DNA from 2 places in the Mesorhizobium sp. P170090 genome. Region 2 is predicted to be linked to the other one. Evidence: predicted binding sites of a transcription regulator. Region 2 holds the regulator's gene; the other holds the start of a gene.
What was found. Region 2 encodes LexA, which represses DNA repair genes until DNA is damaged. Its sites were predicted from a motif close to TGTTCNNNNTGTGTTCNG; they were not measured.

Region 1 (10,389 bases), 3.2 Mb from region 2:
TATGAAGGCGTCGTCCACATCATGGCGCCTGAGCCGGTCGCCAATCCCAAAATCAACTACATTGTGCTGGGCCTCTCAATGCTGTTCGAGGGCAGCTCCTGGTACGTGGCGCTGAAGGAGTTCCGCCAGCAGAAGGGCAAGCAAGGCTGGCTGCAGGCTGTGCAATCGAGCAAGGATCCGAGCGTCTACACGATCCTGTTCGAGGACAGCGCCGCCCTGCTCGGTCTGTTCGTCGCCTTCGCCGGCATATTGGCGGCCGAACTCCTCGACATGCCCGAACTCGACGGCGTCGCCTCGATCGGCATCGCGATGATCCTCGGCGCCACCGCCATCTTTCTGGCGCGCGAAAGCAAGGGATTGCTCATCGGTGAGCCGGCGTCGCCGGAAGTGCAGGCCAAGGTGCTGGCCATCGCCCAGCAGGATCCGGCGGTGCAGCGGGCCAACGGCGTTCTCACCGTCCATCTCGGCCCGCAACAGATCGTCGCTGGGCTGAGCATCGAATTCGAGGACCATCTGACGGCGCCTGAGATCGAAGCCTGTGTCGAGCGCATCGAGGCGCTCTTGAAAAAAGAAATACCGGAGATCACCAGACTGTTCGTCAAGCCGCAGACGACCGGAACCTGGGAGCACCGGCGCAAGCAGGTCGAGGCGGCGTCGGACTCGTTCTGGACCAGCAGTCCACCGTTGGCCCCGTCGCCTGGTCCCGCTAAGATCACCCGACGGATTTCGGAGAATCAACCATGAAAATCGATGGTGGGTGCCATTGCGGCGCCATAACTTATGAAGCAGACGTCGACCCGGAAAAGACCTCTATCTGTCATTGCACCGACTGCCAGCAACTGACCGGTACCGCCTTTCGTGTCACTGTTCCCGCGCCTGAGGATCATTATAGGATCACAAAGGGCACACCGAAGGTTTATATCAAGACGGGATCGAGCGGCGCCAAGCGTGCCCAGGCGTTCTGCGGCGACTGCGGTTCGCATCTTTACGCAACGTCGGTTGGCGACGGGCCGAAGGTCTATGGGATCAGGGCGGGGACCGCGCGGCAACGCGAGGATCTCGTTCCGACCCAACAGAAATGGCACCGATCGGCCCTGCACTGGCTTCCGGATTTCGAGGGCGTAAGCATCGTAGAGGCGCAGTAGCACCTGCCTCCCGGTTAAACGCGGCCCAAACCAGCCAATAATGTGCTAGGCTAGCCATCAAACGGATGGCGGGGGATAGCAATGTCGGAAACGGACAAAGTGTTTGCCGGCTCGATTCCGGAAAACTACGACCGCTACATGGTGCCGCTGATCTTCGAGCCGTTCGCCGCGGATTTGGCACGACGGGCAGCGTCCTTGTCGCCCGGCGCCGTCCTGGAAGTCGCCGCCGGCACCGGCGTTGTCACCCGCGCATTGGCTCCAAAACTGTCTCCCGGCGTAAGCTATGTCGTGACCGACCTCAACCAGCCTATGCTCGACTACGCGGCCTCGCGACAAGCTCCCGACAGTCGTATACATTGGCGTCAGGCGGATGCTCTGGCGCTGCCGTTCGAAGATGCGGCTTTCGATCTCGTTTGCTGTCAGTTCGGCGCGATGTTCTTTCCCGACCGAGCCGCCGGCTATCGCGAAGCAAAGCGGGTCCTGAAGACCGGCGGCCATTTCCTGTTCAACGTGTGGGATCGCATCGAAGACAATGTATTCGCCAATGATGTGACGAATGCTCTTGCGGAGATTTTTCCGAACGATCCGCCCCGCTTTCTCGCCCGCACGCCGCACGGCTACAATGACATTGCATTGATCCGCGGCGAGTTGGAAGCCGCAGGTTTCTCCCGTGTGGTGATCGACACGAGGGCCGAACAAAGCCGTGCCTCCTCGCCGCGCCTTCCGGCGGTTGCCTATTGCCAGGGAACTCCGCTTCGCAACGAAATCGAGGCCAGAGGAAAACTGGAAGCCGCAACCGATCACGCCGCGTCCGTGATTGCAGCCAGACACGGCAGCGGCGAGGTTGCGGCCAAGATCCAGGCGCACGTGATCGTGGCTACGGTCTAATGCATGGCGCCCAGAAGTGTGCCGCGGTTCTGGGACAACGACATGCATCAAAACAAAGACTTTTAAAGCGCGTCGTATGAATCCGTTCAGCGCGACGCGCTTTAATCGTCGCCTTCGACGACACGTAGCCTGAGCTGCCCCGTCTTGGAATCCGCCACCCGCACCCCGGCTTCGGCCTTGGCGGGTCCGCCACCGCGCACTTCGGCTTCGCTTTCGCCAAACTCCAGCGCTTCGATCTTTTGGCCGCGCTTGGTCACCTTCGACGTCGACACCAGTATCTCGTCGATATCCTTGGCCGACTGGCCAAAATGCGTCTGCAACCGGCGCACGCGTTCGTCGACGCGCGCGACGTCTTCCATCAGCCGGATCACCTCGCCCTGGATCAGATGCGCCTGTTCGCGCATGCGGGCGTCCTTGAGGATGGCCTGGATGACCTGGATCGACAGCATCAAAAGCGACGGTGAGACGATGATGACACGCGCCCGGTGCGCCTTCTGGACCACGGCGTCGAAATTCTCGTGGATTTCGGCGAACACCGATTCCGACGGCACGAACATGAAGGCGGTGTCCTGCGTCTCGCCCTGGATCAGGTATTTTTCCGAGATATCGCGGACGTGAATTTCGATGTCGCGGCGGAAAGCCTGGGCCGCGATCTTCTGTTGTTCGGCGCCATCGGCGGCGCGGATGGCGTTCCAGGCTTCCAGCGGAAACTTGGCGTCGATGGCAAGCTGCGGCGCACCGTTCGGCATCCTGACCAGGCAGTCGGGACGGCTGCCGTTTGACAGCGTTGCCTGGAACTCGTAGGCGCCCATCGGAAGGCCGTCGGCGACGATCGCCTCCATGCGCGACTGGCCGAAGGCGCCGCGCGTCTGCTTGTTGGACAGGATCGCCTGCAATTGCACGACCTGGCCGGCCAGCGACTGGATGTTGCCTTGCGCGGTGTCGATGACCGCCAGCCGTTCCTGCAGTTTGGCGAGGCTCTCATGCGTCGATTTGGTCTGTTCGGTCATGGTTTGACCGAGCCTGCCGGTCATGGCGTCGAGGCGCTGGCCGATCGACTGGTTGAGTTCGGCCTGCCTTGCGCCGAACACGTCGGCGATGGCGCCCATGCGGCCCTGCATCTCGGCCTGGCTTTGCAAAATGCCGGCCATCCGCGCCTCGGCGTCGCGGGCGTGGTCGGCGGCTTCCGCCGCGGCGATGGTGCGCGCCTTGGCCGATCGCCACAGCGCCACGACAAGCGCCAGGAACAGGCCGAGAAACACCAGCGCGCCGAGGGTCAGTGCATGGCCGAGCGTGATCGTCGTGGCGCCAAGCCGGGCAACGGGTTCGGAAAGGATGGTGCTCAGGTCGTTCATCCCGCCAGCATAGCCGATTCGCAGACCTGGCACAGATCAAAACGTGAACGAGACCGATTCGCACCGGTTGACGCTTCTCCTGCGACGTTTTAGGTGAGGCGCCATGTCGATCAAGCCGCTCATCATCCTTCCCGATCCCATCCTGCGCCAGGTTTCCAAACCAGTCGAACGCGTCGACGCGCCTTTGCGCAAACTGGCCGACGACATGCTGGCGACGATGTATGATGCGCCGGGCATCGGCTTGGCCGCAATCCAGATCGGCGAGCCGCTGCGCATGCTGGTCATCGACCTCGCCAAGGAAGACGAGCCAACGGCGCCGCATGTGTTCATCAATCCCGAAATCCTCGAAAGCGCCGACGCCCGCTCGGTCTACGAGGAAGGCTGCCTGTCGATCCCGGACTATTACGCCGAGGTCGAGCGTCCCGCCTCGGTGCGCGTGAAATATCTCGACCGCGACGGCAAGCTGCGGGAGATCGAGGCCGAAGGCCTGATGGCGACCTGCCTGCAGCACGAGATCGACCATCTCAACGGTGTGCTGTTCATCGACCACATCTCGAAGCTGAAGCGCGACATGGTGGTCAAGAAGTTCAAGAAGCTCGCCAAGGACAAGGCGCCGGGCAAGCTGGTGGGATAGGGAAGATGCCGCTTCGCGTCATCTTCATGGGCACGCCGGAGTTTTCGGTGCCGGTGCTGCGCGCGATTGCCGGGCACGAGATAGCAGCCGTCTACACCCAGCCGCCGCGCGCCGCGGGCCGCCGCGGGCTGGAACTGACACCGTCGCCGGTGCAGCGCGAGGCTGAGCGGCTGGGCATCGAAGTGCGCACGCCGCTGTCGCTGAAGGGCGAGGCCGAGCAAGCTGCTTTCCAGGCGTTGCGTGCCGATGTCGCGGTCGTCGTCGCGTATGGTTTGCTGTTGCCGAAGGCTATTCTGGAGGCTCCGCGCCTCGGCTGCCTCAACGGCCACGCCTCGCTTTTGCCGCGTTGGCGTGGTGCAGCTCCCATCCAGCGCGCCATTATGGCCGGCGACGTCGAGACCGGCATGATGGTGATGCGCATGGAAGAGGGCCTGGACACCGGTCCGGTGGCACTGGTTGAAAAATGCGCCATAGAGCCCGATATGACGGCCGGCGATCTGCACGACCGCTTGATGAATATTGCTGCCACGCTGATGGTGGAAGCGCTGTCCCGATTGGAGACAAATACCCTGGCATCGACTTTGCAGGCGGCTGACGGGGTGACCTACGCCAGGAAAATCGATAAGTCGGAGACACGTGTGGACTGGACGCGCCCGGCTGCGGAGGTCCACAATCACATTCGCGGGCTGTCGCCATTCCCCGGCGCCTGGTGCGAGGCCGACATCGGCGGCCGCACGGAACGGCTGAAACTGCTTCGCTCGACGCTTTCTGAAGGTACGCTTTCTGAAAGCATGGGCGAGTCGGGAGGAATTCTCGATGACCGGCTGACGGTCGCCTGCGGGTCGGGCGCGGTCAGGCTGGTCGAAGTTCAACGGGCGGGCGGAAAGCCTGCTGCCGCGAAGGAGTTTCTGCGCGGGGCCAAGATCGAAAAAGGAATGAAGTTCTCATGAGCATGATGTCGATACGCGGCGCGACGCCGCGGGACCGCGAGGCCATACGCCTGGTCGAGGAACACGCATTCGGCCAGCAGGCGGAGGCCGGGCTGGTCGACGCTCTGGTCACCGGCGGCGACGCCGTTGTCGAACTGGTGGCGGAAGAAGACGGCCAGGTGGTCGGCCACATCCTGTTTTCCAGGCTGTTCGTCCAGAACGGCGGCAAGCAGTTCGCAGCCGTGGCGCTGGCGCCGTTGGCGGTGGAACCTTCGTTCCACGGCTCGGGCATTGGCGGTGCGCTGATCCGCGAGGCGCATATCCGCCTCAGGGATGCCGGCGAGACGCTCGCCGTTGTGTTGGGCGATCCGGCCTATTACGGCCGCTTCGGCTACAATCATGCGCGGGCCGAAGAGTTCGAGAGCGAATATCAGGGCGAAGCGCTGCAGGCGCTGGCCTGGGGTGACGCACCCGAAAAAGGCAAACTGGTCTACGCCCAGGCCTTTACCGCACTCGCCGCCTGAACGAAGGGTGTATGCCGCGTTTTCGTCTCGATATCGAATATGACGGCAGCCTCTTCGCCGGCTGGCAACACCAGGCGGATCAGCCTTCGGTGCAGCAGGCGATAGAGCAGGCGATCGAGAAATTTTGCGGTGAGGCGGTGCGGATACGCGCCGCCGGCCGCACCGACGCCGGCGTGCATGCGACCGCCCAGGTGGCGCATGTCGACCTCGCCAAGGCATGGCCAAACGACAAGGTGCGCGACGCCGTCAACGCGCACCTGCAGGCGGCAGGCGCGCGCATCGCCATCCTGCAGGCCACGGTTGTCCCCAATGAGTTCGACGCCCGTTTCTCGGCCACCGGACGGCACTATCTCTACCGCATCCTCAACCGGCGCGCGCCTGCAGCGATGGAAAAGGGCAAGGTCTGGTGGGTGCCGAAGCGGCTCGATGCGGACGCCATGCACGAAGCGGCGAAAGTCCTGCTCGGCCGACATGACTTTACCACCTTCCGCTCGACGCAATGCCAAGCCAACAGTCCGGTGCGGACGCTGGAGCGGCTCGATGTAAGCCGCCAGGGCGACCTGATCGAAGTCAGGGCCTCGGCGCGCTCTTTCCTGCACAACCAGGTGCGCTCCATGGTCGGTTCGCTGAAACGCGTCGGCGACGGCGGCTGGACCGCCGCCGACCTCAAGGCAGCGCTCGCGGCGCAAGACCGCGCCGCCTGCGGCCAGGTGGCGCCGCCCGACGGGCTTTTTCTCGTCGGTGTAGACTATCCGGAAAAGTTCTAAGCCGGAGCGGCGGTCGGCACAGTGATGCCGAGCAGCGCCACCAGGCCGAACAAGACGGCCAGAGACACCACCAACATGCCTGCGAACATGGCGCTGCCGACAGCCGCGCCCTTGCCGATCGCGGCGTTGGTCATCCGCCAGGAGAGTACCAGCGACAGCACCACCAGAACCAGCCACACCAATTCGGCAACCGGGTTGCCAGACGGCAGGAAAAGCCTGATCAGCGCTGAAGGCAGCAGCATCCAGGCAGTGATCGCCGACGCCCAGTTGCTGGCGACGACATAGTGGACGAAGCGGTCGCCGATGCCGGCGCGCGATGCGACCAGGGCAAGCACAACCAGGGGCAGCAGCCACGAGCCGAGGTCGACGGTCGCCAGGCGAATCAACATGCCCAGCCGGCCGGCGAACGCATTGGGATCGCCGATCTCGTTGGCCGTGCCGACCCAGCCGACGATCATCGCCGGCGCGGCGACGACGATGGCGAAGAAGGAATTCCAGAAGCCGTCCGCCGAAAGGTCGAGCAGCCGCAAGCCGTCGGCCTTTCCGAGCATCAGCCGCCAGGCGCCGTTAAGCGATGAAGAGGTCTCGTCAACCGAAAGCATGATCAGCCCTGCTCGAACCAGTCATCGATGAAGCGCTGGTAGATTTGGGTCAGCGTCTCGAGGTCGGCCAGTGCGACGCGCTCGTCGACCATGTGCATGGTCTTGCCGACGAGGCCGAACTCGACCACCGGGCAATAGTCCTTGATGAAACGCGCATCCGAGGTTCCGCCCGAGGTGGACAGCGCCGGCTCCTTGCCGACTGTCGCCTTGATCGACCCGCGCAGCGTCTCGATCAGCTTGTCGTCGCGCGTCAGGAAGACATGGCTCGGCCGGTCGCGCCAGATCAGCTCGTAGTCGACCGGCGTCTTGCCGGTCCGGTATTTCTTGCGCTTCGCCGCCTGGTCGAGGCGGTTATGGATCTCGGCCTGCACCGTCTCGGCAGTCCATGTGTCGTTGAAGCGGATGTTGAAGGTGGCTGTCGCCTTGGCCGGAATAACATTGGTCGCCGGGTTGCCGACATCGATCGAGGTCACTTCCAGATTGGTCGGCTGAAAATCCTTCGTGCCCTTGTCGAAGACGGGCGACAGCAAGGCGTCGACCAGGCTGATCAGGCCGCGCACCGGATTGTCGGCGAGCAATGGATAGGCGACATGGCCCTGGCGGCCGTTGACCGTGACACTGCCCGACATCGAGCCACGCCGGCCGATCTTGATCATGTCGCCGAGCGTGTCCGGATTGGTCGGCTCGCCAACGATCGCGGCGTCCCATCTCTCGCCCCTGGCCGCCGCCCAGTCGAGCAGTTTTGTCGTCCCGTTGATCGCCGGCCCCTCCTCGTCGCCGGTAATCAGCAGCGAGACCGAGCCTTTCGGACCACCCTTTTTCTCGACATGGCGCGCCACGGCGGCGATGAAACAGGCGATGCCGCCCTTCATGTCGACGGCGCCGCGGCCATACATCTCGCCCTTGGCGATCTCGGCGGCGAAGGGCGGATGCGTCCACGACGCCTCGTCGCCCGCCGGCACCACGTCGGTATGGCCGGCAAACATCAGATGCGGCCCATTGCCGGAGCGACGCGCGTAGAGGTTCTCGATGTCGGGGGTGCCGTCTTCGGAAAACACCGGGCGTTCGACGGAAAAGCCGAGCGGCTTCAGCATGCCTTCCAGGGCAGCCAGCGCGCCGCCCTCGGCGGGCGTTACGGAGGCGCAGCGTATGAGGGTCGCGAGGTTGGCGGCGGGATCGGTCGGCAGTTTCATGGGCAAAGCGATAGTCGAAAGCGAAAGGCCTGTCACGGCCAGAGATGATGACCGGTCCTGCCGCCGACATTATGGTTTTCCTGTCGTATAGTGCAGGCCAACACGAGATAATCGCATGGCCAACGCCGAAAAGACCATCGTCATTGCCGGCGCCGGCAGCATAGGCTGCTATGTCGGCGGCTGCCTGGCGCTGGCCGGACGCAAGGTGGTGTTTTTGGCGCGGCCAAGCATCGCGACGGTCTTGCTGGACGGCGGCCTGCGCATCACCGATCTCGATAATCGCGACCGATCCATCCGGCCGGAGTCCGTCACCACTGATCCCGCCGCTGCCCTGGCCAGTGCCGACGTGGTGCTGGTGACGGTCAAGAACGGCGCTACCGAGGAGATGGCGTCGCTTGTTGCCGGACATGCGCGCGGCGAAGTCGTGGTGGTCAGCCTCCAGAACGGCGTCGGCAATGCCGACCGGTTACGCGCCGGGCTCGGTGGACGGACTGTGCTCGCCGGCATGGTGCCGTTCAATGTCGTCCAGTCGGCCATAGGCAATTTGCAGCTTCACGTGCATCGCGCCAGCAACGGCAAGGTCATGATCGAAGATGGCGTGACCGGCCTTGCCGGCCTTCTCGATGTCGAAGGGCTTGGCGTGGAAACCCATCCCGACATGAAAGCCGTTCAGTGGGGCAAGCTGCTGATCAACCTCAACAACGCGCTTGTCGCCTTGTCCGGCCTGCCGCTGGCGAGCGAACTTGCCGACCGCCGCTGGCGGCGGATCCTGGCCGGTCAGATCGACGAGGCCTTGGCGGCGATGAAGGCGTTACATATCGCGCCGGCGCGGATCGGCGGCTTGCGTCCCGGCCTGCTGCCGAAGCTGCTCCGGCTGCCGGACTGGCTGTTCCGGCTGGTCGCCCGCCGCATGCTCGCCATCGACCCGCAGGCGCGCTCGTCCATGTGGGACGACCTCCAGCGCGGTCGGCCGACCGAGATCGGTGACCTGCAGGGGGCCGTCCTGAGCCTCGCCGAAAAGGCCGGCACGCCGGCGCCTCTGCTGAAGCGGGTCACCGTGCTGGTGCGGCAGGCCGAGCGGGAAAAGCGCGGCTCACCCGGGCTGACGCCGGAAGCCGTCACTGGATAGTCTACTTGCCGCGAGCCTCGGGCCTTGGCCCGCATAGCCCGAAAAGAGGCGCGTGGGCCCGCCGCGTCACAGCTTTGGTGCGCGCCTCGGAGCCGGCGCTTTGCTCGCCGGGGCTGGCGCCGGCACGGGCTGCGCCGCCGGGTGGTTCTCGATCAGCGTGATCTTCTGCCAGATCTTGCGCGACAGGTTGGACGCCAGGTTCTCGACGTCGTTGACGCCGTCGATGACCACATCGTCATTGACCGACTGCGCAAACAGCGCCGCGATCTTGCCGGTGATCGACAGCATTTCCGAGCAATAGTCGAGGTAGCGCGCCAGGTCGGCGGCATTGGTGATGCGAGCCGGCGAATGCGCGGTCGGCCTGAAATTGGCGGACAATGCTGCCGGATCCTTGGTCAGCTGGTGCATGTCGATGACATGGATCAGCGATCTCAACCCATGCAGCTGGCGAAACACCCGCTTGCGCTTGATGCGCTCCTCGGTGCGGATCAGCGCCAGCAGGCCGAGCACGGCAAGGATCATCATGTTGATCGTGGCTTCGATGCCTTGCACCGACTGCACCGCATCGTCGGCCTGCGAGATATGGATGAGCGGCAGGATGGTGCCGACGAACAGGAAGATCAGCGCGCCGGCGGCAACAGCGGCGACGATGGCGCCGCGCAGCCACCAGATCGGCGCTTCCAGCGCCTGCGCCGCCTTGGCCAGGTCGCGCGACAGCGACACCAGTTCGGCGGCGACGCCGCGCAGGCCGGCATCGGGAAAACGCTCGGCGACGCGCTCTTCCAGCCGCTCGGCGGTGTCGATGATCAGTTTCGGATCAAGCGTGCGGTAGCGCATGGCGAGATATCCGGTCGGCGCTCATGGTTCAGCCGGCGCGTTGCTGCGTTTGCCGTAGCGGTTCGGACCGGGGTCACCGCGGAAACACGCTAGAACGATGAGAAGAATGGGGCCGATGATAAGAGAGATCAACGCGTAATAAGTCGGCTTGCCGAAATCATGAAACCGCTTTGCGGTTACCGCAAAGCTCGACCATGTCGAGATGAGCAAAACGACCCAGAACACAAGTGCCCAGTTCTGGCTGGTTGCGGTGCCGGGTTCCAGTCTCGACAACTGGTAGAGCGGGAAAAACTGTGCAAGCACCAGCAGCAGCCCGGCGAGCACGTAGGCACTTGGGCTGACGCGCCCTGAGAGGCTGAAGAAAAGCCAGGGAAGTGGTGGTGTGT
Region 2 (10,389 bases):
GATGACGTCGGGCCCGACCGAGCCGCTTCGCACCTTGAATTCATGCGTCTTGCCGGCCAGTTCGAGCGTGGCAGTCGACGGGTGCGTCGTCTTGCTGCCGGTTTCCAGTCTTGTCGCAGCTTCGCTCATTCTCAAACTCCTTCATGTTCCTCATGCCGGCAAGGCAATTCCTGCAAACGACACGTCGAAATCACCGGAATGCGCGAACTCGCCACCGCATTTTGGGAGGTGCGTGCCAGATTGGGCCAAGGCCTAATGTTGCACTGCGAAACCCGCCTTTCAATGCCAATCTTCTTGGGCCAGTTCGCTCCTAATCGATTTGATCCGCAATCCGCGCCAGGCTTTCCTCGCGGCCAAGCACGGCGAGCACGTCGAACACGCCGGGCGAGGTGCTGCGGCCGGTAAGGGCCGCCCGGAGCGGTTGGGCCACGGCGCCGAGCTTGTGGCCGCCTGCCGTCGCGAACTCGCGCACCGCGGCTTCAGCCGCGGCAGCCGACCAATCGCCCGAAACAGTCTGCAAAGCGGCATGTGCGCCGCGCAGGATCGCGCGCGCGTCGGCATTGAGCAGTGCTGCCGCCTTCTCGTCGATCGGCAGCGGCCGCTCGACGAACAGGAAGGCCGCGCCATCGGCCAGTTCCACCAGCGTCTTGGCGCGCTCTTTCAGGCCCGGCAAGGCGGCCAGCAGCTGCGCCTTCCTGGCATCGTCGAGACGGGCGGCGATAGCCGGTCCGCCTTCGAGGTATGGCAGAGTGGCGACGAAAATGTCGAACAGCTCGGTATCGGCCATCTTGCGCATATGCGCGCCGTTGATCGACTCGAGCTTGGCGAAGTCGAAGCGCGCCGCACCCTTGTTGACATCGCCGATGTCGAACCACGAAATCATGTCCTTGATCGACATGATCTCGTCGTCGCCATGGCTCCAGCCGAGCCGTGCCAGATAATTGAGCAGCGCCTCGGGCAGATAGCCCATGGCGCGATAAGCCTCGACGCCGAGTGCGCCGTGCCGCTTCGACAGCTTGGCGCCGTCGGCGCCGTGGATCAGCGGGATATGCGACATCGACGGGACGTCCCAGCCCATCGCGTTGTAGATCACCGTCTGGCGCGCGGCGTTGGTCAGATGGTCGTCGCCACGGATGATGTGGGTGACGCCCATGTCATGGTCGTCGACGACGACGGCATGCATGTAGGTCGGATTGCCGTCCGAGCGCAGTATGATGAAATCGTCGAGGTCCTTGTTGGGGAAGCGCACCTCGCCCTGCACACGGTCGTGCACCACGGTTTCGCCCTCGGTCGGCGCCTTGATGCGGATGGCGCCCTTGACGCCGGGAGGCGCCTCCGAGGGGGCACGATCGCGCCACTGGCCGTTGTAGCGAGGCGGCAGGCCCTTGGCGCGTGCGGCCTCGCGCATCGCCTCGAGCTCGGCAGGCGTCTCGTAGCTGTAATAGGCCTTGCCCAGGCGCACCAGCTCCTCGGCCACCTCACGGTGGCGCGGCGCGCGCTCGAACTGCGATATGGCCTCACCGTCCCAGGAAAGGCCGAGCCAGGTCAGCCCATCCAGAATGGCCTGTGTCGCCGCCTCGTTGAAGCGTTCGCGGTCGGTGTCCTCGATGCGCAGCACCATCGTGCCGCCGGTGTGCTTGGCGTACAGCCAGTTGAACAGCGCCGTGCGCGCGCCGCCGATATGCAGATAGCCGGTGGGCGAGGGGGCAAAACGGGTGACGACCGTGTCGGACATGGAACTCTCGGGAAGCTTGGAAAGCGGGGCGTGATCGCGCGGACTTTCGCGCTTTGCGCGTTCATGTAGCATAGGAGGTCTGGGGCGCAAGGGGCAGACCCGATGGCTGGACGAGGCCGGGGCACGTCGGCAATTATCGGTTGCGTCAACAGGCCGGAGCCTTGTAGCACAAAATCTGTTCGCACCTCCGCGCAACCTCATTTGGCAGCAGCGTCAATGTCTGGGTTTCATTCGGCTGCAGCGTCCGTCACAGTGCCTGGAACATCGCTGCGACGGTGGTAGCCCCCTCTGACGAGCGGACATTTCTTCACGGATGCGGCACTGCCCGACTACAACGCCGCCGTGACAGCGTTGGCTTGGTCACGCATATTGACCTTTCTGCAATCATTATCGTGAACACCGCAACTGTGTGCAGGCCGGTCTCGCCACGAAGGAGGCATGATTGAAAGAAGGACTACCGATGACCGAAAACGCCGACCATACGGAGGGTGATCCGTTCTACCATGGTACCCGGGCGGATTTGAAACCCGGGGATCTGCTGAGCGTCGGCCACCCTTCCAATTTCAGAGGTAAACCACTGTCATGGATCTATTTCACCCAGACACTGGAAGCCGCCATCTGGGGAGCAGAGCTTGCAACGGGTGACGGTCGTCAAAGGATTTACATCGTAAAGCCGACGGAGTTTTTTATGGATGACCCTAACCTGACCGACAAAAAATTTCCCGGTAATCCGACGAAATCCTACCGCTCCCGTGATCCGTTGCTCATCCTGGGTGAACTCGGTGAATGGCAGGGTCATACACCGGAACAATTGAAGGCAATGCACGATGGGCTTGCTCGCCTGAGAGCGGAGGGCCAGGATATGATTGAGGATTGAGCGTCCTTGCCAGGTGATGGTCGATTCCGGCGCGGTGGACGTGATCACGCGGACTTTCGCGCTTTGCGCGTTCATGTAGCATAGGGGTCTGGGGCGCAAGGGGCAGACCCGATGGCTGGACGTGGCCGGGGCACGAAGGAAGGCGAAGGCGCCGAGGCAAGCGTCAGCGAACGCTCGCTGTTTGCCGATAGTCCCTATGCCGAGCCGCTGCCCCTCGCGCTGCCTGAGCCGCATCCCGGCGTCGCGCCTGCGCTGCCCGGTCACGCGTTGCCGGCGCAAGTCACAGCGCCCGGATCTATCGCCCGTCTGCGCAGACGGCTTCGCCGTCCGTCATGGCCCGCGCTCCGCCGCAGCCTTGCCGTGGCCGCCAACACGGAGCTCGACCGGGGCGTCGCCTTCCTGCTGGTGCCGGTTTTCCTGGCGGCCGGCGTCATCATTTATTTCTCGCTGGCCGGCGAGCCGGGCTTTGCGCAGCCAATCGCCATTGTGGTGCTGGCGACATGTTGCGCTGTCGCCACGCGATCGCGGCCGAGGACGCATCTGTTCTGCATGGCCGCGATGCTGTGCGCGCTCGGCGTCGTCGCCGCCAAGGTCGAGACCTGGCGCGCCGGAACGCAGATGCTCGGCTCCGAGATCCAGACACGGCTGACCGGCCGCGTCGTCAGTCTCGAACAGATGGAAAGCGGCCGCATCAGGCTGACGCTCGATGTGGTTTCGACCGCTTACCCCGAGCTGCGCTACGCCCCGGAGCGGGTCAGGCTCTCGGCGCGGACCGTTCCCGCCGATATGACCGCCGGCTCCCTGATCACCGGCTATGCCAGGCTGTTGCCGCCGACCGGTCCGGTGCGGCCGGAGAGCTACGATTTCTCCTTCGACAGCTATTTCACCGGTATCGGCGGCAGCGGCTTCTTTCTCGGCAATCCGAAAACCATTGCTACGCAGGGACCGCCGCCGCTGACCGCGCGGCTCTCCTCGGCAATCGAGAACGCGCGCGAAAACATTGCCGACCATATCAGGGGCAAAATCGGCGGCGCCGAAGGCGAGATTGCCGCGGCGTTGATTGTCGGGGTGCGCGCCGGCATCCCGGACGAGGTCAACGAAGCGATGCGGCGCACCGGCATCTACCACATCATCTCCATCTCCGGCCTGCACATGGCGCTGGTTGCCGGCACCATCATGGCGTTGCTGCGTGGCGCCTTTGCGCTGTTTCCCGTTTTCTCTTCGCGCCGGCCGGTGAAGAAATATGCGGCCGCGGCAGCGCTTGTCTCGATCGCCGCCTATCTCGTTATTTCAGGCGTCGTGGTTGCCGCCGAGCGCAGCTTCATCATGCTGGCGGTCATGCTTGTCGCCGTGCTGTTTGATCGCGCCGCACTCACCATGCGCAATCTGGCGATCTCCGCCATTGCCGTCATCCTGGTGTCGCCGCACGAGGTGGTCGGTCCCAGCTTCCAGATGTCGTTTGCCGCCACCGCCGCCCTTGTCGGCGCCTATGCCGGCTGGGCCGATTACCGCGCCGACAAGGTGAGAACGCCGCCGGCAAAGCGCTCCTTCGTCGGCTTCCTGTCGCGAAAATTCGCGCTGGCCATGGGCGGCCTCGCAATGACCTCGATCATCGCCGGCAGTGCAACCTTGCTGTTCGCCATCTGGCATTTTCAGCGTGTGTCGCCGCTCAGCCTGATCGCCAATCTGGCCGTGATGCCGATTGTTTCGTTGATCGTCATGCCCTTTGCCGTGCTCAGCGCACTGGCGATGCCGTTCGGCGCCGACGGGCCGTTCCTCTATGTGATGGGCAAAGGTCTGATGGCGATGATCGCTATATCGGCCTGGATTTCCGAGCGCTCGCCGGTCGACGCCGTCGGGCTGATCTCCATCCGCTCGGTGCTGTTAGTGGCGGTCGCCCTCGTCATCGCCACCATGGCCACCACCTGGCTCAGGTTGGCGGCCGTGCCTTTCGCGCTGGCCGGCCTGTTGACGGTGCCGCAGGTGCTTACGCCAGACGTGCTCATATCCGAGGATGCGCATCTGGTGGCCATGCCGATCGGTGGCGGCGAACTCGCCCTCAACCGCGAACGCTCCAACGAATTCACCACGGACAATTGGAAACGGGCGCTGCGGGCCGAAACCATTATCCCACCTGAGATTTTCGAGGCAACAGATACGCGGTTCGATCTCGATCCGCTCGATCTGCCGCCCGGCTCGCCCTTCTATTGCACCGGCGATCTCTGTATCGCCCGGCACCCTTCCGGAGCCATTGTAGCGCTTGCGAAAGACCGCAAGACGGCGCGGCCGGCCTGTGCCTTCGCGAGCCTGATCGTCATCGATGACGCCACCGCCTACAATCCGTGCCGCGACCCGCTGGTGCTGGTCGTGACGAAGAAACAGCTGGCCCGCGACGGCAGCGCCGCCGTCTTCTTCGATCCGCAATCGGCAGCTGCAGCGCCAACCATCCGCTTCGCCGTCGACAAGCCGTATCGCCCCTGGCACGAGCAACGCCGCTTCTCCCGCGAAGCGCGCGGCCTGCCGCCTTACAACCAGCGTGAAAAGTACAAACCCAAGCCGGCTCAGTAGCGCCGGATCAATCCGACAAGCTTGCCCTGCACCTTCACCCTGTCCGGTCCAAAAATGCGGGTCTCGTAGGCCGGGTTGGCGGCTTCCAGGGCGATCGAGGCGCCCTTGCGGCGGAAGCGTTTCAGGGTCGCTTCCTCATCGTCGACCAACGCCACCACGATCTCGCCGGGGCTGGCTGTGTCGGCATTGCGGATGATGACCGTGTCGCCATCGAAAATGCCGGCCTCGATCATCGAATCGCCCTTGACCTCGAGCGCGTAGTGTTCACCGCCCATGATCATGTCGGGCGGCACCGAGATCGAATGGGTCTGATGCTGGATGGCGTCGATCGGCACACCGGCAGCAATGCGTCCCATCACCGGGATCGACACCGCCGAAACGGCGTCGTCATTGCCGGCCGACATCGAACGCGACGGCGAGCCCGGCTTGATCTGGCGGCCGATACCGCCTTGGCCCATCGCGCCTTGTCCTTGGCCGCCTTGCCCTTGGCCGGTTTGACCAAGACTGCCCTGAATGACGCTCGGCGAAAACTTCCTCGCCGCATTGAGGCCTGGTGCGATCGAGTCGGGCAGCCGCAGCACTTCCAGCGCGCGCGCCCGGTTCGGCAGCCGGCGAATGAAACCGCGCTCCTCAAGCGCCGTGATCAGGCGGTGGATGCCGGACTTGGAGGCGAGGTCAAGCGCTTCCTTCATCTCATCGAAGGACGGCGGGATTCCGCTCTCCTTCAGGCGTTCATGGATGAACATCAGAAGCTCATGTTGTTTGCGCGTCAGCATCGCGGCCCCCAGGGGTTCTGAAACCAGAATCAGAAAAAACAAACCCAGAACAAACACTATCTGTTCCAGTTGTGTTCCGCAACCTTTTAAAGTTTAATGAATGTGTTGACGTTTTGTTCAGCGTGACGTTCGGCACCGCGAGCGGCGCTCGTAGTCGTTCGCCGGCAACGGGGTGAAACGAAGACAAAGTGCCCTGCGTCGTCGGCTACGATCGCCGCTTCCTTTTCGGACGGGGCTGCGCAGCATCCGCCCCGGGTTCACTCTGGGCATAGACCTGCAGCGTGTAGCCGATGTGAGCGGTCATCAGAGTTTTCGCACGTTCGACGTCGCGATCGAGGGCCGCTTCCATCAGGGCGGTATGGTGTTCGATCGCCACGGCGTCGCGCAGGGCCGCCACGGCCTTCCGGTGGCCATCCGTGCGGCCGGCGGCGGCGCGCAGCGTCGGCGCCAGACCCAGGAAGCGGTGATGGCGATGCAATTGGTCGGAAATCGTCGCATTGAAGCGCAGCAGCCAGCTGGATGTCGCGGCACTGAGCAGCGCCGCATGGAAGGCATCGTGTTTTTCGTACCACGCGTCGACCGCATCATCCGATGGATCGTCGAGAACAGACCCGCACCGTGAGAGACGATAGTGGGCGGCAACGACCGCGTCTTCCCACTCACGGTCGCCCTCCTCGATCGATTCCACCAGCAGGGGCAGTTCGACCACCAGCCGCGCACGCGCCAAATCCTCGAGCTCCGCCCGAGAGACGGGAGCGACCGCAAACCCGCGGTTGCTGATGGCGGTCACAAGCCGTTCCGCCTCCAGCCGCGACAGCGCCTCGCGCAACGGCGTCCAGCCGATGCCGTAGGTGTTGCGCAGCGTGCTCAGCTTCAACGGCGCGGCAGGCGCCAGCCGGGTCGCAAGAATATCGCGCCTGAGCAGGCGATAGGCCGCTTCCGTCTTCGAGGTCTGCTCGTCATCCAGCATCGTGATCCATCAGACATAAACGCTCGGCGGATCATTATATATCAAAGCCTTTCAATGGGTGAATTATATATAATGTTTGACAGTTCAAGGGCGACCACTCAAGATCGCCGGCATGTTTGGGCGGCAGGCTCCGCCGCGCGCGTTTGTCCATGGAGGGGCGCCGGATCATGAGCACGACACCCGATCTCGCTACAATCGAAGCAATGGATGCCGCCGATCCGCTGCGCTCCATGCGCGAACGCTTTGTCTTGCCGCAAGGCGTGATTTATCTCGACGGCAATTCCCTGGGCGCCGCGTCAGCGGTCGTCTTCAGCGAACTGCAGCAGGCCGCCACGCAGGAATGGGCGCACGACCTCATTCGCGCCTGGAACACCGCCGGCTGGTTCAACATGCCGGTGGAACTCGGAGATCAGCTCGGGCGACTGATCGGCGCGGCTGACGGGCAGACGGTGGTCTGCGACACAACCTCGATCAACATCTACAAGCTGCTGCACGCAGCGCTCGGCATGCGGCCGGATCGGTCGGTCATCGTTGCCGAGGGCGACAGTTTCCCGACCGACCTCTACATGGCCGAAGGCCTCGCCTCGACCCGGCCGGGAACGCGGCTGCGGCTGGAGGGCGTCGACGCGGCCGCAATCGAGGAGCTGATCGACGACAGCGTTGCCGTCATCCTGGTCAACCACGTCAACTACAAATCCGGCCAGTTGCGCGACATGGCGGCGCTGACGCGCAAGGCACATGACGCCGGCGCGCTGATCATCTGGGATCTCTGCCACACGGCCGGCGCCTTGCCGGTCGAACTTGACCGTGCCAATGCCGATTTCGCCGTCGGCTGCACCTACAAATACCTCAATGGCGGCCCGGGCTCGCCAGCCTTCATCTACGCGGCCGAGCGCCACCATGACGATGCCCACCAGCCGCTCAGCGGCTGGTGGGGCCATGCGCGGCCCTTTGCCTTCGAGCAGGGCTTTGCCGTCGGCAGCGGCATTCGCCGCTTCCTGTGCGGAACGCAGCCGGTGCTGTCGATGCGGGCGCTCAAGGGCGCGCTCGATATCTGGAACGACGTCGATATGGCGGCGGTGCGCAGAAAAAGCATCGCGCTGACCGACCTGTTTATCCAGCTCGTCGAAGCCAGATGCGGCGCCTACCGGCTTGAACTGGAAAGTCCTCGCGACGGCAGCCAGCGCGGCAGCCAGGTGTCGTTCCTCCATCCGCATGGCTATCAGGTGATGCGCGCGCTGATCGAGCGCGGCGTGATCGGCGATTTCCGGGCGCCGTCGACCATCCGTTTCGGCTTCACGCCGCTCTATGTCGGATATGGCGATGTCTGGCAGGCGGTCGAAGTCCTGGAGGATATTCTGCGCACCGGCGCCTGGCAGGACGCCCGCTTCGCGGTGAAGACCGCGGTTACGTGAGAAACCAGAGCAATTTCAGGAAAAGTGTGAAGCGGTTTTCCGTCCGAAATTGCGTCAATCAAAGAGCTAGAGCATTTCGCCGTTTCCGTTAAACGGTGAAATGCTCTAGAGCCGGGTGCGGACCGTCCAGAGCTCCGGAAACAGCACGACCTCCAGCATCTTCTTCAGATAGGAGGCGCCTGAGGTGCCGCCGGTGCCGCGCTTCAAGCCGATGATGCGCTCGACCGTTGTGACGTGGTTGAAGCGCCAGCGGCGGAAGTAATCCTCGAAGTCGACCAGCTTCTCGGCCAGTTCGTAGAGCATCCAGTAGCGCTGCGGGTCGCGGTAGACGGTTTGCCAGGCAGCCAGCACGTCTTCGTTCTCACCGCGCGTCTCGCGCCAGTCCGTGCGCCCGGCATCGGCGCCGATGTCGAAGCCATTGCGCGCCAAAAGCAGAAGCGCCTCGTCGTAGAGCGACGGCGTGGCCAGGATCGCTTCCAGCCTGTCCGTAAGGTCGCGCCGGTGCTTGTGCGGCCCGAGCATGGCTAGGTTGCGGTTGCCGGCCATGAACTCGATGGCGCGGTACTGCCAGGACTGGAAGCCCGAGGATTGGCCGAGCGCGTCGCGAAACTCGGTGTATTCGCTGGGCGTCATCGTGCGCAGCACGTCCCAGGCATTGTTGAGCTGCTCGAAGATGCGCGCGACACGCGACAGCATCTTGAAGCTCGGTTCGAGGCGGTCGGCGCGGATCGAGAGGATCGCGGCGCCGATCTCGTGGAGGGCCAGTTTCATCCACAATTCGGATGTCTGATGCTGGATGATGAACAGCATCTCGTCATGGGCAGAAGACAGCGGCGCCTGCGTATCGAGCACCTTGTCCAGCTGCAGATAGTCGCTGTAGGACATCCGCTCCTTGAACGACATCTGCGCGCCATCGGACGCCGGATCGTGCGGCTTAATCAATTGATCTTCTCCGCGCGCAACCGGAAGCGCTGGATCTTGCCGGTCTGGGTTTTGGGCAAGGCGTCGATGAACTTCACCGAACGCGGATATTTGTAGGGCGCGATCGTTGCCTTGACGTGGTCCTGCAGGCGTTTGACGGTCAATGCGTCCGGCGAAACACCTTGCACAAGCACGATATGCGCCTCGACGATCTGGCCGCGTTCACCGTCCTCGGCGCCGGTCACCGCGCATTCGGCGACGTCGGGATGCGAGAGCAGCGCCGCTTCGACCTCGGGGCCGGCGATGTTGTAGCCGGCGCTGACGATCATGTCGTCGGAACGCGCGGCGAAGTGGAAGAAGCCATCCTCGTCCTGCGTGAACGTATCGCCGGTGAGATTCCAGCCGTCGCGGACATAGTCCTTTTGCCTGGCATCGGCCATGTAGCGGCAGCCGGTCGGGCCGCGCACCGCCAGCCGGCCAGTAGAGCCGCGCGGCAACTCCCGCATCTCGTCATCGACGATGCGTGCCTGATAGCCGCCGACGGGTTTGCCGGTGGAGGCCGGCTTCATGTCGTCGAAGCGGTTGGAGATGAAGATATGCAGCATCTCGGTGGCGCCGATCCCATCGAGGATCGGCTTGCCGGTCTTCTCAGTCCATTCCTCGAAGACAGGCGCCGGCAGCGTCTCGCCCGCCGAAACCGCGACGCGCAGCGAGGACAAGTCAGCGCCTTGATCCATGGCCTTGAGCATGGCCCGATAGGCGGTTGGAGCGGTGAAGGAAATGGTCGCTTTGTAGGTCTCGATGATGTGGATCATGTTGGGTGGCGTCGCCTGTTCCAGCAGCGTCGCCGCGGCGCCGAAGCGCAGCGGGAAGATGGCGAGCCCGCCAAGACCGAAGGTAAAGGCAAGGGGCGGGGAGCCGACGAAGATGTCGTCGGGCGTCACCTCCAGGATTTCGCGGGCATAGGCGTCGGCGACGATCAGCAGGTCGCGGTGGAAATGCATCGTCGCCTTCGGCACGCCGGTGGTGCCGGAGGTGAAGCCGAGCAGCGCGACATCGTCGCGGCCGGTGTTGACGGCAGTGAAGGTGACCGGCTTGTCGAGGGCGGCTCGGTCGAGTTCCGCGTC

Region 1: a site for LexA is predicted at 3,421-3,438, ahead of AC3EML_RS04610 (DNA recombination protein RmuC). Genes of this name have one in related genera too.

Annotation. Positions count from the first base shown of each region.
Region 1 is NZ_JBYNWH010000001.1:918,212-928,600, forward strand. Features, by position in the region: gene AC3EML_RS04595 (cation diffusion facilitator family transporter) at 1-744, shown strand, start outside; gene AC3EML_RS04600 (GFA family protein) at 741-1,145, shown strand; gene AC3EML_RS04605 (class I SAM-dependent methyltransferase) at 1,227-2,033, shown strand; gene AC3EML_RS04610 (DNA recombination protein RmuC) at 2,135-3,388, opposite strand; gene def (peptide deformylase) at 3,492-4,022, shown strand; gene fmt (methionyl-tRNA formyltransferase) at 4,028-4,972, shown strand; gene AC3EML_RS04625 (GNAT family N-acetyltransferase) at 4,969-5,475, shown strand; gene truA (tRNA pseudouridine(38-40) synthase TruA) at 5,487-6,242, shown strand; gene AC3EML_RS04635 (transporter) at 6,239-6,844, opposite strand; gene dapE (succinyl-diaminopimelate desuccinylase) at 6,847-8,037, opposite strand; gene AC3EML_RS04645 (2-dehydropantoate 2-reductase) at 8,153-9,166, shown strand; gene AC3EML_RS04650 (hypothetical protein) at 9,233-10,003, opposite strand; gene AC3EML_RS04655 (DUF805 domain-containing protein) at 10,025-10,389, opposite strand, start outside.
Region 2 is NZ_JBYNWH010000001.1:4,157,007-4,167,395, forward strand. Features, by position in the region: gene gltA (citrate synthase) at 1-129, opposite strand, end outside; gene gltX (glutamate--tRNA ligase) at 311-1,735, opposite strand; gene arr (NAD(+)--rifampin ADP-ribosyltransferase) at 2,196-2,612, shown strand; gene AC3EML_RS20155 (ComEC/Rec2 family competence protein) at 2,724-5,180, shown strand; gene lexA (transcriptional repressor LexA) at 5,174-5,956, opposite strand; gene AC3EML_RS20165 (GntR family transcriptional regulator) at 6,162-6,926, opposite strand; gene kynU (kynureninase) at 7,094-8,341, shown strand; gene kynA (tryptophan 2,3-dioxygenase) at 8,447-9,283, opposite strand; gene AC3EML_RS20180 (AMP-binding protein) at 9,280-10,389, opposite strand, start outside.